DNA from 2 places in the Neobacillus sp. FW104-15D2 genome. Region 1 is predicted to be linked to the other one. Evidence: riboswitches for the same ligand, from Rfam matches in the RefSeq annotation. Region 1 holds a riboswitch; the other holds the start of a gene.

Region 1 (7,796 bases):
CCGAAGCATAAATAATGGCTATTTTAAAGTTCATCGAAACCGTTTGACTGGGTAACTTTAGTATAAGTTCGGGATTTTTGTTCAAAGAAATCTGATTTTGTCTCATTGATCATCTCATCGCTAAATACATGTATCCAGGGCATTGGATTATTTCCATCCTCATATAAATTCCCGAGTCCAAGCTGACGCAGTCTTTTATTTGCTAAATATTCAACATAACCCTCGAATTCTTTTAAATCAATTCCATTCATATCTTTCAAAATGACTTGGGCCCATTCCTTCTCGAGACTTACCGCTTTTCCAATTGCATCATATATATATTGAATGTTTTCCTCTGTATTTAGGTCTGGATTTTCAGATAAAAGAATTCTTATAAATTGTGATATAAAATAGGCATGCTGCATCTCATCCCTTTGGATATAGCTGATCATCGTACTAGTTTTAAGCATTTTTTGCTGGCGGGCGAGATTATAGAAAAAGGCAAAGCCAGCATAAAAATATATACCTTCTAAATTAATAGAGTTAATACCCAGTTCAAATAGTCTTTGAGGAGAAGGATTTTGCCTGAAATTTTCATATGCTTCTAAAATCAGTACGTTTCTTTTCTGAACAATTGGATCCTCCTTTGCCTCATTAAATCTTTTATTCTGCTCGCTCAGCGGGACTAAGGAACTTAGAATATATGAATATGATTCATTATGAACGGCTTCCTGTTGGGCTATCACTGCAAATATCGCTTTAAAGCTCGAATCTGTCACATAGTCCATTACCTGGCTCATTGTGGGTGTTTGGAGACTATCCAACGATGCAAGCTGTGTATTAACTCGCAGGAAAATATCCTGTTCAACTGCTGAAAGCGAATCCCATTGTTTAATATCATCCTGCATATTGATTTCCTGAGCCTTCCAGAAATTCGACAATAAGGTCTGATATAAATCATACATTTGTGGATAGGCAATATCGTTCCAATTGAGTAACCCTGAAGACTTTCCGTTTACAATACCAGTTGAGCGGTTTGGATCGATTGGACTTAATAGTTTACTCTTATTTAAAGGCATATTAATATTCATCTTTATTCTCCCTTTTGATCAGCTATGGCAAGCTTCACATTCCTCTATTTCTGCCTGAGAGGTACTCCGTACATAATAGGTCGTTTTCAATCCAAGCTTCCATGCTTCCAAATGCATGTTTAATAATTCCTTTGCTTTAATATCATGCTTAACGTAAAGGTTGAAGCTAATAGATTGGTCAATATGTCTCTGCCGTTTGGCATTTTGCCGTATACTCCATGTCTGGTCAATTTGATGTCTGGCACGACGGTAAAATTCGTATGTGATATGGTTGAGATCTGGAGCGGTCACTTTAAATTTAAAGTTTTTCTTCTCTTCCGCATATTCCACTGAATATAAGGGATCAATACCATCTGTAGATCCGCCTATCTTTGCAGTTGAAGAATTAGGAGCTACGGCCATAAGCCATCCATTTCGAATTCCAGTCTTCCCCACCTCTTCCTGGAGTTGCTTCCATCGATTTGAAGAATACTGCCTTCTTTCAAAATATTTTCCTGTTTCCCATTCCGATCCGCAAAAATGGCTGTAAGTACCTTTTTCCTTTGCAATTTCATTTGAAGCACGAATCGTATAATAAGCTATATCTTCATAGAGATGATCGGCATATTGTACTGCTTCCTCTGACTCCCAATAGATTCCTCTCAAGGCCAGAAGATGATGCCAGCCGAAGGTACCAAGACCTACAGCTCTATACCTTTTATTTGTAGCTTGAGCTTGTCTAACGGTTATTGTGTTTAAATCAATCACATTGTCGAGCATCCGAACCTGTATATGAATTAATCTTTCTAGTACATTAGCAGGAACAGCCTTTGACAAATTAATAGAAGACAGGTTACAAACGACAAAATCTCCGGGCCTGCGAACAATGACTAAGTCACCATCCTCATTTTGGTACTCTTTTATAATAGAAGTAGGCGACATATTTTGGGCAATTTCCGTACATAAGTTACTGCAATAAATAGATGTCCTTCCTTTTCCTAAAAGATGCTTATTAGGATTTTGACGGTTCACTTCATCCCGATAAAACATATATGGTGTGCCTGTTTCAAGCTGGGCAACCATGATACGCGCCATGATATCCATTGCCCGATATGTTTTTCTCGGAAGTAAAGGATTATTTACCGCCTCAGTGTATTTCTCAGTAAACGCCTTTTTATCTGTATCATCATAAAAATCCTCAAGTCCCAGCGGATTTCCCTTTTCATCCTTCCATCCCATTTGCTGCTTTACTTGATGCGGACAAAAGGTATGCCATAAGCCGATACTTCTGCCCGATTCATCTGTATTGAGCAACTTTTCCATAAATAGATCAGGAATACTGACACCTGTAAAAATATCATGAGCTTTTCGGCGCTCGTCTCCATTGTTGGTTTTCAAATCAAGGAACCCATTCATAATGTCTTTATGGAAAATATCCAGATAAATAGCGATAGCCCCTTGCCGCTGGCCAAGTTGATCCACACTTACAGCAGTGTCATTAATAAGGCGGATCCAAGGAACTACACCAGACGACATTCCTTTAAAACCTTTAATATCTGAACCAAGGGCTCGTACCTTTCCATAATAAATGCCAATTCCTCCGCCGTCCTTACTTAGCCTAGCAATATCCCAATTATTTAAGTAGATACCATCAAGTGAGTCCTCAACAGTATCAATGAAACAGGAGGACAATTGTCCGTATGATTTACCCGCATTTGATAAGGTAGGAGTTGCAACAGTCATGTAAAGATTACTCATTGCCCAATAAGCTTCTTTAACAAGCGAAATTCTTTTTAATTTTTCCTCCTCCATCATTAAAGTCATAGCAATAACCATGAATCTTTCTTGTGGGAGTTCATAAATTTTTCGTTCGTAATCTCTGGCAAGATAACGATCTGCAAGTAAAAATAATCCTATGTAATTAAATAATTGATCTCTTTCTGGTTTAATTTCCTTTGAGAGTTCCTCTATTTCTTCTATTGTAAAAGAACTTAATAATTCAGTTGAATAAATCCCTTTTTTTATTAGGGTTTCTATTAATTCGTAAAAATTTCCATACTGTAAAACTTCATCATATTTTCGATTTTTCGCTGCTTCCCGATATAGTTCATTCAAATATAATCGGGCAGCAACATAGGACCACTCTGGCTGATCAATAGTAATATTGTTCAATGCATAAAACATTGCCTGGTTGTTGGCTTCATGTTCTGATATCTCCAATTCTGCCAATCTGTTTTTTAATTCGGCTGCATCTAATCCAAACTTTTCTGCTGCAGTCTCAACAGCTTTCATGACCCTCAAGTATTCCGCATCCAACTGTTTATTCATGGTTATTCCCTCCAATAAAATAAAAAATCCGCTCATGTAATTGAGCGGATGAAACGATCACATCAAAAGGAATGAAATTACAATGGATAAACCTTCTGATTGCCATCGTTTCATCTTCCCAATCCCCGAGGAAGTGAAACTGCTTAAGATATGACAGGTCTCCTGACTCATGCTTCACCCTACTTTGAACCCTTCCCATACAAGCACCCATTTCCGAGCAATTTGTATAGTGGTTTGTTCATTTCGTCTGCATTTACAGTTGCGGGGGCAGTTCTGGATTTAAACCAGATTCCCTTTTAAGCCAAACGGCATCGCATCTCAAGGCATTACTATATGTAGTTGGTAATAAAAATTTAAATCAATATGTAGAAATTATATTTTTTATGTTAACGGAAACTTCTATATAAAGCAAGTAATTATGTATTGGCTTAAATTTTTTTTCCACTCTGATCATTCAAAAGTATAAATACTAATACTACTTTTAATTGATTAGGAGGAGGCGACTCAGCCGTCTCCTAATCCATAGTTTCATTACTTTTATCTCTCTTCATAACCATTGTGGCTTATCCTAAAGTTAAATTTTTAAATTAAGTTTTTTAAGTGTTTTAAAAAAAATAAAACTCACTTTAAAATATTAGCGAGTTTTCTCTGTTATTTAACGATTTATTTTTCAATTAAAGCCATAATTAATTGAAAAATAAAAACGCCTAATAGCGAAAAAAATAAAAATATCGGAAGGTATAAATCACACCTAATTGATATTAAGGACAATTTTCCCCTTTGTATGTCCACTTTCAATATGCCTGTGAGCCTCTACGATTTGTTCCAAAGGATAGCACATCTCAATAATGGGTTTTACTTTCTCTTCCTCCATAAGTGTACTTAAAAAGTCCAGATCGCTGACATTAGGTTTTGCAAGGTGTGCCTTAGCTTTTTTCCGACCAATTAAAGAACTTATCATCAATTGTAATGGATGATATTTGGGGTAGATTGGATGTTCTGTAATATAAACCCCGTTCTCGGTTAGCGAACGCAAACAACTGAAAAAGGTCCTTTTACCAACCGCATCCAGAATAACATCATACTTTTTTCCGTTATCCGTGAAATCTTCCTTAGTGTAATCAATTACGTAATCTGCCCCAAGGTCTTTAACAAACTGAAGATTCGAGGTACTACAAACTGCTGTTACCTCAGCCCCAAAGTATTTGGCGAGCTGAACAGCAAAGTGCCCGACACCGCCAGATGCACCATAGATCAAGACGCATTGGCCTTGCTTTATTTGTGCTACATCTCTCAACGCTTGCAGTGCCGTCTGAGCAGCACACGGTATAGCCGCCGCCTCCGCAAAGTTTACGTTCTTCGGTATAAGACTCAGGACATCTTGACGCGGGGAGACATATTCTGCGTGGGATCCCAAACAACTCCCAAAAACAATATCTCCCTCCTTAAATCTGTGTACGTTTTTGCCAACCGCTTCAACCGTACCCGAAACGTCTATGCCCAGTATGTGATTTTTGGGTTTTGTTAGCCCGTTCTCTAACCTTGTAGGCAAATAGCCCTTTCGGAACAGATTGTCATATGCATTGACCGAAGCATTATGCACTTTGATCAACACTCTATCGTCATCCTTGATGGATGGAGTTTCAACATCCTTTATCTGTAAGACTTCAGGCGGACCATAAGAATTGTAAGTGGCTGCTCTCAACTGTCTAACCTCCTTGATTATTTTATTGATTAGTAATTCTCGTCTTTTATAATGAAACGATTTCCCCTTTAAATAACATAGTCTGAAATTCCTTTTTTCTGAATTAAAGAAAGAGTAATGTGATTTAATCCCTGGGTTAAGATCAATTAGAATTCCCTTGATCCTTTACGCAGCGTTTTAGAAAAAAAGCTTGAATACACTCCAATTTAGACGGAAAGAATACTGTTATAAAAGCAGAGGTGATGAAGATGGATTCACAGTCCTATACAGCAGCTAACCTGTCGGAGAATTTGGTTGATGAGCTAAAATCTCTTGAGGATAAGCTTAGCGAAAAGGCTAACAAGAAAGTTGTAGTTATCGCCTATGAAAAGGAAAATCAGGATAAATTAGATTAAACAATCAAAAAGAGAAATAGTCCTTCTATTTCTCTTTTTTGTGGTTGTTTTAATTCGCAACAAGTTTTATCCATCATATTAAAAGTATCCTACTAAGTTAATGCCATGATGGACAGGTAAATACATAGAACAGAGCATGCAAATAAGATTAGAGCTTTTCCAAAACTCCTCCTAATTTTAATTCCATAACTCAAAAAGAAGATGGCCGCTGCTAATTTGGAGCTACTTTGCAAATACGCTTGATTTGAAAAGTATGAACTGCTTAAAATAATGGAAGCTAGAAAAGTTATAGAGATTATTAATTTGAACCATAAAGGTTCATTCAAAAACACTTTAATCATAAATTTTACCCTTTGCATGAGGGGTTAGCTCCCTTCCAAAAAAACTAAATGGTTAATTAAACATATGTTGGGATTTTAAAAGTATCACTTGAAGGAGTTTCTTAAGAAGTTTTTGTGAATTTTATTTATCTAGTCCTATTAGCCCAAGTAATACTGTATTCGGTCTTTGTTCCCCTGCCTTTTAGTAAGTATTTTTATTTCGATAACTCCTTTTTTGTTATACAGAAAAAGCTGCCAAAATGACAGCTCTGGTCTATTTATATCCCCTTTTAAGTTACAAATCCCTTTCTTGCCCAAAATCTTTCTTTTAGAGGTTTATAGATTCGTATATATAGGGAGACAGACAGTAAAGGCAGTTCCTTTTCCTATGTCACTGCTCACTTTGATTGCTCCATGATGGGTATCCACAATCCACTTTGCAATCGAAAGTCCAAGACCATGCCCCCCCATTTGTCTTCCCCGGGATTTATCAGCACGATAAAACCGTTCAAAAATATGAGGAAGGTCCTTTGCCTCGATACCAATTCCACTATCCTGGACTTTAATAAACAGATCGTTTCCTTCATGAGACAAAAATAATTTTACAGTTCCTCCATTCGGAGTGTATTTAATGGCATTATCTAAAAGAATGTATAATAACTGCGATAATCTTTGAGGATCTCCGATTACAGGTATAGCGGCAGGTTTTTTTAACTCAAGGGTAATTTCCTTTGCATCAGCAAGAGGGCGAATTGATTCTGCTGTTTTTTCCCCCTGTTCACAAAAATCAAATACTTCTGCCCTGGTCTCTAATAAATTTGAATCCGAGCGGGCCAGTGTTAACAAATCGCTAACGAGATTGGTCATTCGCTTTACTTCCTGCCTCATATTCGAAACTACTTTTCCTATAAAATCCTCCTTTTGAGGTTCAATCGTCATTTCCATTGCATCAATCGATGATAACAAAACACTTAATGGTGTACGGAGCTCATGTGAGGCGTCAGCAACGAATTCTCTTTGTCTTGTAAATGCTCCGCTGATGGGAATCATCGCTCTTTTTGACATAATAAAACTAATGTATAAAGCAATCCCCAAAAATAGAATGCCGATAGCCGTTAGAATCCAAAACAGCCAATGCAATAGCTGATAGGCAAACGATATGTCTTTCCCAATATAAAGCTGGCCGATATATTTTCCATTTTCGTATATAGGTTTACTTGCCATCAAGAGACGGATATCGTTTGGCTCTTCTCGGGGGCGAAATTCCATCTTTTTTCCTCTTGGATTATGATTTCCTCCCATATGTATGGTTTGTTCACTAATCTGCTGATTATTTTGGAAATCTCTCTTCACAAGCCCTAGCAATTCTGGAGTTAATCGGGAGTCCGCCTGATTGCTCATCATCATTCGGCCCGTTGTATCAACCACATAATAAAAAGTTTGATTTGCACCTGCAAAAACGACCTCCTGGTCCTGCATGTGGAGGCTGCTGTGCGCATTTTTTGTTAAATAGTTTTCAATAAATCTTGCTTCCTGTTCTGCTAACGATTGAAGTTCATTTTCTTGATTCTTTATGATAACCGTATGGAGAACAGCGTAAACAATGACGATAAAAAGCAGAAGAAATAACATCATCAGACCACTGTAAATACGGGTTAACTGCCCTTGTGTGCTTTTAAACACATCCTTCTCCCGCAGGTTTGTTATGGTTCGCAGAAATACGATAAACTTATTGTTCAAGCCGGTATCCCACCCCTCTAATGCTTTGAAGCAAATCTTGTTTACCGAGGGATCCCAGCTTTTTGCGTATTAATTTCACCGTTGCATCAATCGTTTTCGGCGCAACCTCAGAATCCATTCCCCATATCCTTTCGAGAATAATTTCCCTTGGCAAGACCTGACCCTTATTTTGTAAAAGCAAATCCAATAATTGAAATTCCCGTGGACTTAATTGGACTGTTTCCGTTCCATTTCCCAAAATGTGGCTCATTCGGTTTAG
Region 2 (7,796 bases), on a different contig from region 1:
GAACCATCTCTGCAATCCTGCTTCTCATCTCATTTGTAGATAAACCTATATTTTCAAGGCCAAACACCATTTCATGAAGAACATTATCAGCAACTACCTGATTCTCCGGATCCTGGAAAACAAAGCCTGTATTCACAGTTTGGTTCTCGATTGAACCCCCATTTAAAAGGATCTCACCCGAAAGCTCTCCATGTGGCACGATTTCCTTTTTTAAAAGACGCAAAAGAGTACTTTTACCTGAGCCAGAGGCACCGAAAAGGACAATAAACTGTCCCTTTTCCACTTGGAGAGATAAGTTATGAATGGCAGGCTGGTTTGCGTCCGGATAGGAAAATGAAACATTTTTTAATTCAATATACGCCATCGAAAATATCCCCCCAATTCAATCAAAAGTGGAAAGCCTAAAAATAAGCAATAAAAAAACATAATCCTTATATCACCCGTTCCAAGCTGCCATGACTCCATAATAGGATAAACTGTCAAATGTCCAAAACCATTAAACCTGCCCCATAATATTAATAAATACAATAGAAGTAAGTAGACTAGAGCCAGGCCATCCCGCTTTTTAAATTTGAAATATTCATATGAAGATCTTAATCCTTTTCCATATTCTCTTGCTTTCATGGAATCCGCTGTTTGGATGGCTTCCTCTAGTGAATAAGTAAGGAGAACCTGGACATATAGCAGGCCGGTTTTTACTCTTTTGTTCAAGGGCCCATGTAATACAGAAATTCCTTTACTTAATTGAATTGAGGAAATTTCATCAAGCCGCCTCTTCATTAAGGGTATAAAACGGAGGGTCAGCATCAGCAGTACAGCAAACTGTGGAAGTATCTTAGAAAATAAAAATAATAGCTTATTGGGTGTCATGATTTTATTATAGGAAACAAACATAGCCATAATAACAACAAGGGAAAGAGCGCTCATTCCCCCGTATACCAATGATTCCGCTGTAATTCGGTGCTGGTGGAACACAAACAATACATGTCTTCCCCTTTCATTAAAAAGAGGATTTAATAGAAAAATAAAGAGGCTGCTTATTATCATAAAAGCAGCCCACTGTCTCAGCTGTTCAATCGATCTGTACGTTATATTAATCATCAGAATGAATATAAGGCCCAGTAATAAAAAGACTGGGTGAATCATCAAAATAAAAAGAGATAATGCAAGGACAAAGAAAATGAAAGAGACAAGAGGATGGAATTCTTCAAATCGGCTCTTCATTAACTTTTCCTATTAAAATTATTTTTCTTTATATATGCACTCAATTCGGTCACCGTCTTTTACCTTTATCGCTCCGGCACTCTTAGGAATGCCTGCTCCGTTTTGCTTAAATATCCAGCCGCTCATGGGGCCATAGTCAAATTCGTAAATTCCGTCTATTCCTTCAACATAGGCAGCAGAGCCACTGCCGTTATAATCCACATTACTCTTCCCAGCTGCTTTTAGCAATATGTCAAGGATAGTATTACCTTCAGTAAATTCCACCTTTCTTGAGCTTAATAAGGTTCCTTTATCTTTAGGTCCTGTAATGGAGAACACAACGGTATGAACCAGTGCTGGAGGTTTCACCACTGGTTTTGGAGCTGGAGGTTTAGGTGCAGCAGCTGGTTTTGCAGGTGCTGTTGCCGCAGGCTTTGAAGTTGTTTCTGGCTGTGGAGCGGGTGCTGCCGGTTTTGGTGCTGTTGCCGTCTTCGGCTGAACAGCAGGCGTTTTAGGTTGAGGTGCTGCAGGTGCGGCTGGCTGAACTGCTACGATATTTTTTTCAGTTGTTTGAGTGGTATTGGTACTCGTTTGCTTTTCCGTTTTCTGAGCTGTCTGCTGTTTTGAAGCATCAGGTTTTTTAGGCTTTTTATTATCCTTCTCCACTTTTTCACTGGCTGTCGTTTCTTTGCTTACGGCTTTGCTTTCTTCTTTTGTTCCGCAGGCACTTAAACTAAATAAAAGAAAAACTATCATCCCGTATAAAGTAAAACGTTTCATTTCTTTCACTCCTAGTTGCTTGTTGAAAGGTTTCATGTAAAAGACCCCTCGTTATTGCGAGGGATCTTTACAAAAATCCTAAACTCTATTTCTATTCATACGGAAGTATAATACAAGACCCATGAGGATTATCAGTACCCCAAAAACAATAAGGTTTGCCGTATTGCTAGCCGTTTTTGGCAGCGGATGTCCACTTGCACTTGCAGTGGTTGATTTCACCGGCTGCTTTACTGTCTGTGTTTGCTGTGCCGTTTGTACCTGAGCAGGCTTTGTCTGTACAGGTGTTACCTTAACAGGTGCACTGTTGGCAAATGAATACAGAGATCCTTTTCCTGCTGTATAAAGCTGATAGGCAACAAGTGCTTGAATTCCTTGCTCAGAAGCCATTGGATCACTTGGCCCTTTTTTATTGAGAATAAATCCGCCATCTGGGTTTTGGAAGGTTTTAAGATATTCAACAAGACCGATTCCATTTTTTTGAACTCCATTAGCCTCTATTCCTACTGAGGATAAAGCAATTACTGCCTGAGCAGCTGTAGAACTGTTAGAAATTTTTCCTGACTGAAATTGTTCTTTTATATAATTAACGCCTTTATCAATTGAAGACTGTACACCTGATCCAGATGTTTGAGTGACAAGGGCTGACATGCTTCCTTCCCCCTTCTTATGTGGGGCAAGGGCTGTTAACACCATTGCTGTTACATCAGGGTCGGAACTTCCTTTAACATCTAATGGCCATCCGCCATCTTTATTTTGATTAGATAATAATTCATTTATAATCTTTTCTTTGGTCCATGTGGCAGATGCGGGTATAGCAGCGTTGGTGCTGTCCAATGCAATCAGCGCATAGGCAACACCATTCATTCCTTGCTTGATTATGTTGCCGGTATAAATGGATTTTATTAAATCATATCCGCCGGCATTAGAAGGGTTTCCGCCTGCTGCCAGAATTCCCATAGCAATACGCTCATAATCTGTTATTTTAGTGAAATGCCCATTTTTACTTTTAATTTGATTGATTACTCCTTCTAAGTAGCTTGAAGGAATAGCTTTTCCTGACTGTCTTAAAGCAATTGCTTCCCAATCACTAACCTGATCCTTTTGAACATATTGTACTGCCGAGTCAATTGACTTTTGAATTTCTTCTTTTGCAATCGGTTTTGCAGGTGTGGTATTGGAATCTGCAGGTGCATCTTGGCTTGGCGTATCAGCAGGTGGTGCAGATGCTTCGTATTTAAACATTACCTCATCGCCAGGTTTTAATTGATAGGTACCTGCACCTACATCTGCCATTTTGCCATTGACATAAAATCCCCAATAGTCACCTTTAGCAGGAATTATTCCGTTAATAGAAGTAATAAATGGCCCATATTTAGGATCAACTTCGATTCCAACTTTGTCTTTTCCCAATCCTGTTTGCAGTAATTGAAGTGCCGTGGGCTGTCCTATGATAGAGGTAGGATTCAGATATTGGTTAACAGTAGGTACAATATCTTTCCCACTTTTATCAAGAATCTTTACAGTTACCTTTTGATTTGAAGGCTTGGTCCAATCTGTATAAACAAAAGTAAGTTTATCGCCGTTATTTACTTTATACTCGTCATAATTAACTTGAGCGCCGATTCCATTAATGTAAAAAGCCCAATAAAACGTTCCATCTGGTGTAGTAGATAAGTTATTTATTGTGATTAAAGATCTGCCATCTTTAGATAATTCAACTTTATTTATACCGGTAGTGTTTTTTAATACATCCAATGCCGTTTGATTCTCTGTAAAGTTAACCTCGGTGTCCGGTAGTATAGCACCAGTTTTGACGTCTCCAATAACGGAAACATATCCTTTTGCTGTTTCCGCTGCAAACACCGGTTTCTGCAATCCTCCGGTAAGAATAGCCAGCAATAAAACCATCATTAGAAAAATCTTTGTCTGTCGATTTGCAAACATTTGCTTTTTCCTCTCCCCTTTTATAAAAAGTCCATAAAAAAATCCCCCTATGAAGGAGGAGGTTTTATCAGGTTAAGGCAGGAAAGCCGAAAACGCTTCTGTCTTAACACCCTCCTATCCGCGTAGGCTTTTGGTGCGAAAAAACAGGCAGGTTTCCTGGCTCGTGATCATTGCTTCCTATGTCTTCCCATCGAAATGACAGTGACATGCTATAGGTCGCTCACACTTACAGTGGCGGGACCGCGCTGGTTTTTCACCAGCTTCCCTATTAAGCTAAGAATCTGCAATTTTGCAGAAATTAGCACCTGTTTTTGCCGTTCATATTTTTTTATGTTAATCCTATTATACAAGTCGGACATTTTTCATACAAGTTTTTCATTATGACGATAACTCCCTCAAACAAAAAAGTGCCCAATCGGAGCTTCCGACCAGGCATAAGTTTATCCTAAACTATTTAATTTCAACGACAAAAGGAAATACTCTAACCTTTCCATTTTGCTTAAATTCAGCCCATATTTTATATACGCCTGGTCTATTAAATTCCGTCTGAAATACAGGTTCATTTTCCTTAACCGGATGGACATGAAGATAATGTTCTCCTTTTTTATCCAGAATGACGACATGCCCAGCTGCGCCAAGATAAGGCTCCAGCTTTGTTTTGTCCAGGCTAAAAGATAAGTTCACTGGTTCAGATGATTTCTGGCTGCTCATCTTCATTTGAACCTTTTCTCCTTCTACTCTCTTTTCAAGAGAAGTATCAGGAGTAAGGCTATGTGGATGGTTATGTGCAGCCTCACCTATTTTAATTTTTACTGGCATTACCTCATAATTCAGTCCCTTAGGTTTTATATCAACAAACGCTTTATAATTGCCATTTTCCAAAGGTTGTTTAACCTGGAAAGTTCCAACTCCAGTTTTTTCCGGATGGAGATGATAGTATTTTTCCAATCCTTCATCTACAACAATTAAGTGTATAATTTTTTCGTGATTTACTTCTAGATTATCAACAGGATTACCATCTTTGTCTGCCAAAGTAATGGTTAATGCTGAGTTGTTATAAGTTACTTTTGCTTTGACATCACTTGATTGATGACTATCTCCGTGTTCATGCATGCCTGATTCAGTTTCGTCATGCTCACCAGATTCATGGTTAGATGAGGAATGCGCCACAATGCCATCCTTCTGGATAAACTGTGCATAGACCTGGTACCCTCCAATAACAGCAAACAGGTAGATAATTGCTGCAATAGCCCACTTTTTCATTATTCCACTCCTTACCCGGTTAGCTTTTTTATTTTATATTAACCCGCTGAAGCCTTAGAGCATTTAGTACAACGGAAACAGAACTGAAAGCCATGGCAGCGCCTGCAAGCCACGGGGCCAAGAAACCCAGAGCAGCTACAGGAATACCTAATATGTTGTATCCGAAAGCCCAGAATAAATTTTGTTTAATATTTCGGATGGTTTTCTTGCTCATAATAATAGCATCTGCAATGCTGTTTAAGTCGCCTCTCATAAGAGTGATATCAGCAGCTTCCATTGCCACATCAGTTCCAGTACCGATCGCCATCCCAATATCCGACAGGGCAAGAGCAGGTGCATCGTTAATTCCATCTCCGACCATTGCAACCCTTTTTCCCTGCACCTGAAGCTTTTTCACTTCGTCTGCCTTGCCCTCAGGAAGTACCTCTGCGATCACAGAGTCGATTCCTACCTGGTTCGCAATAGACTTGGCAGTACGCTGGTTGTCTCCGGTTATCATAATAACTTCAAGTCCAAGATCTTTAAGGCGCTTGATTGCCTGCTTTGAAGTTTCTTTAACTGTATCGGCTACAGCAACTATTCCTGCATATGTTCCATCAATAGCCACAAGCATGGCCGTTTTTCCGTTCTCCTCGAGGGTCTCCATTTGTTTCTCAGCAGAACCCAGATCCACTTCGAATTTCTTCATCAGTCTTCGGGTTCCAATTAGTAAGTTCCTACCTTCAGTAACAGCTTTTATTCCAAAGCCCGGAATTGCTTCAAACTCCTCTGCCTCAGCCATTTCAATATTTCTTTCTTTAATTCCCTGAACGATGGCTTCTGCAAGTGGATGCTCTGATTTTCTCTCGGCAGCTCCAACCAATCTGGCAAAGTTTTTCTCATCAATATCTCCATTAATAATTAAATCCGTCAGAACTGGCTTGCCATTTGTAACGGTTCCTGTTTTATCAAGAATGACTGTTGTAATACGGTGAGTTAGTTCAAGATGCTCTCCACCCTTAAATAACACACCAAACTCAGCCGCACGTCCCGAACCTGCCATTATGGAAGTCGGAGTTGCAAGCCCGAGTGCACATGGGCATGCAATAACGAGAACAGCTATCAATTTTTCAAGTGCTTCGGCAAACTCCCCCGGGCTTACCCAGAAATACCAGATTAGAAAAGTGATGACGGCAATACCCACTACGACTGGAACGAAAATACCCGATATTTTATCTGCCAAGCGCTGAATTGGAGCTTTAGAGCCCTGTGCTTCTTCAACTACTTTAATGATTTGAGCTAATGCTGTATCTCTTCCTACCTTTGTAGCTTTAACTTTTAAAAAGCCATTTTTGTTAATTGTGGCTCCAATGACTGCGTCGCCGACCGTTTTATCAACAGGCACACTTTCTCCAGTGAGCATCGATTCATCCAGGGCTGATCGACCCTCAGCAATTTCACCGTCTGCCGGAACCTTCTCTCCTGGCTTCACATAAAGAATGTCACCTACAACAACTTGTTCAAGAGGGACCTCCAATTCAATTCCATCTCGAAAAACAGTAGCGGTTTTAGCCTGCAGACCCATTAATTTTTTTATGGCTTCAGACGACCGCCCCTTAGCCCTGGCTTCAAATAATTTTCCAAGAATAATAAGTGTAATGAGTACGGCACTTGTTTCAAAATAAAGATCTACCATGTGACCATTAGAGCCTATAGAAATAATGGATAAATACACGCTGTAAAAATAGGCAGCGGAGGTTCCTAAAGCAACTAATACGTCCATATTGGCGCTTCCGTTTCGCAATGCTTTAAAAGCGCCTACATAAAACTGTTTTCCTATAACAAACTGAACTGGTGTTGCCAGAGCAAATTGGACCCATGGATTCATCAGCATATCCGGCAAATAGATAAAGGAAGTAAATTTAAAGTGGCTAACCATAGCCCAAAGCAGCGGGAAAGCTAAAATAACAGAAAAAATAAATTTTCCTTTTTGCTTCTCTATTTCTTTTTCTCGATAATCTTGTGTGTCATTATTCTCCTGTTTTACTTTTGCCTGATAGCCCAGTTTTTCGACCCGGCTTATTATTTCCTGGATATTCAACTGGGAAGGATTATACTCGACGCTCGCTGATTCAAGAGCTAAGTTAACGGTAGCTGCCTTAACACCCTCCAGTTTATTTAAGCCCTTCTCAATCCTTGCGGAACAGGCTGCACATGTCATACCCATAATGTCAAATTCTGCTTTTTCGGATGCAACACCGTAACCCAAGTCACAGATTTTCTTTTCAAAAGCTGCTACGTTTGTCATATCAGGATTATATTTTAATGAAGCTTTTTCTAAAGCCAAGTTGACGTTGGCTTCCGATACACCATCTATTTTCTTCAAACCTTTTTCGATTCTGGCTGAACAGGCTGCACATGTCATTCCAGTGATTGGCAGTTGTACTTCTTTAAGCGAAACCATTGTACGTTCCTCCCCTGTTTTGAATCTCTTAATGTTATTATACTATACCTATGTAGGGTATAAATCAAACAATTTTAACCTATTATTCTTAAAATGGGCATCTTGATATGTATAAAGGCCACGGTCAAAGAAAGCCCCAACGCAAAGGCGCAAGGGCTATATT

Evidence for each region. Region 1 has a riboswitch for cobalamin ahead of AC3WR0_RS18395 (ribonucleoside-diphosphate reductase subunit alpha). Riboswitches for the same ligand answer to the same signal wherever they lie in the genome.
Region 2: another riboswitch for cobalamin. It lies ahead of AC3WR0_RS03575 (DUF4430 domain-containing protein); the one in region 1 lies ahead of AC3WR0_RS18395 (ribonucleoside-diphosphate reductase subunit alpha).

Annotation. Positions count from the first base shown of each region.
Region 1 is NZ_JBYTCJ010000025.1:41,802-49,597, reverse strand. It holds gene AC3WR0_RS18405 (flavodoxin domain-containing protein) at 1-34, opposite strand, end outside; gene AC3WR0_RS18400 (ribonucleotide-diphosphate reductase subunit beta) at 24-1,070, opposite strand; gene AC3WR0_RS18395 (ribonucleoside-diphosphate reductase subunit alpha) at 1,089-3,377, opposite strand; gene AC3WR0_RS18390 (hypothetical protein) at 3,370-3,555, opposite strand; cobalamin riboswitch at 3,513-3,708, opposite strand; gene AC3WR0_RS18385 (NAD(P)-dependent alcohol dehydrogenase) at 4,129-5,082, opposite strand; gene AC3WR0_RS18380 (hypothetical protein) at 5,331-5,477, shown strand; gene AC3WR0_RS18375 (sensor histidine kinase) at 6,134-7,537, opposite strand; gene AC3WR0_RS18370 (response regulator transcription factor) at 7,527-7,796, opposite strand, start outside.
Region 2 is NZ_JBYTCJ010000003.1:41,027-48,822, forward strand. It holds gene AC3WR0_RS03560 (ABC transporter ATP-binding protein) at 1-364, opposite strand, end outside; gene AC3WR0_RS03565 (energy-coupling factor transporter transmembrane component T) at 346-1,224, opposite strand; gene AC3WR0_RS03570 (DUF4430 domain-containing protein) at 1,243-1,983, opposite strand; gene AC3WR0_RS03575 (DUF4430 domain-containing protein) at 2,062-3,927, opposite strand; cobalamin riboswitch at 4,057-4,251, opposite strand; gene AC3WR0_RS03580 (DUF8832 domain-containing protein) at 4,378-5,190, opposite strand; gene AC3WR0_RS03585 (heavy metal translocating P-type ATPase) at 5,219-7,633, opposite strand.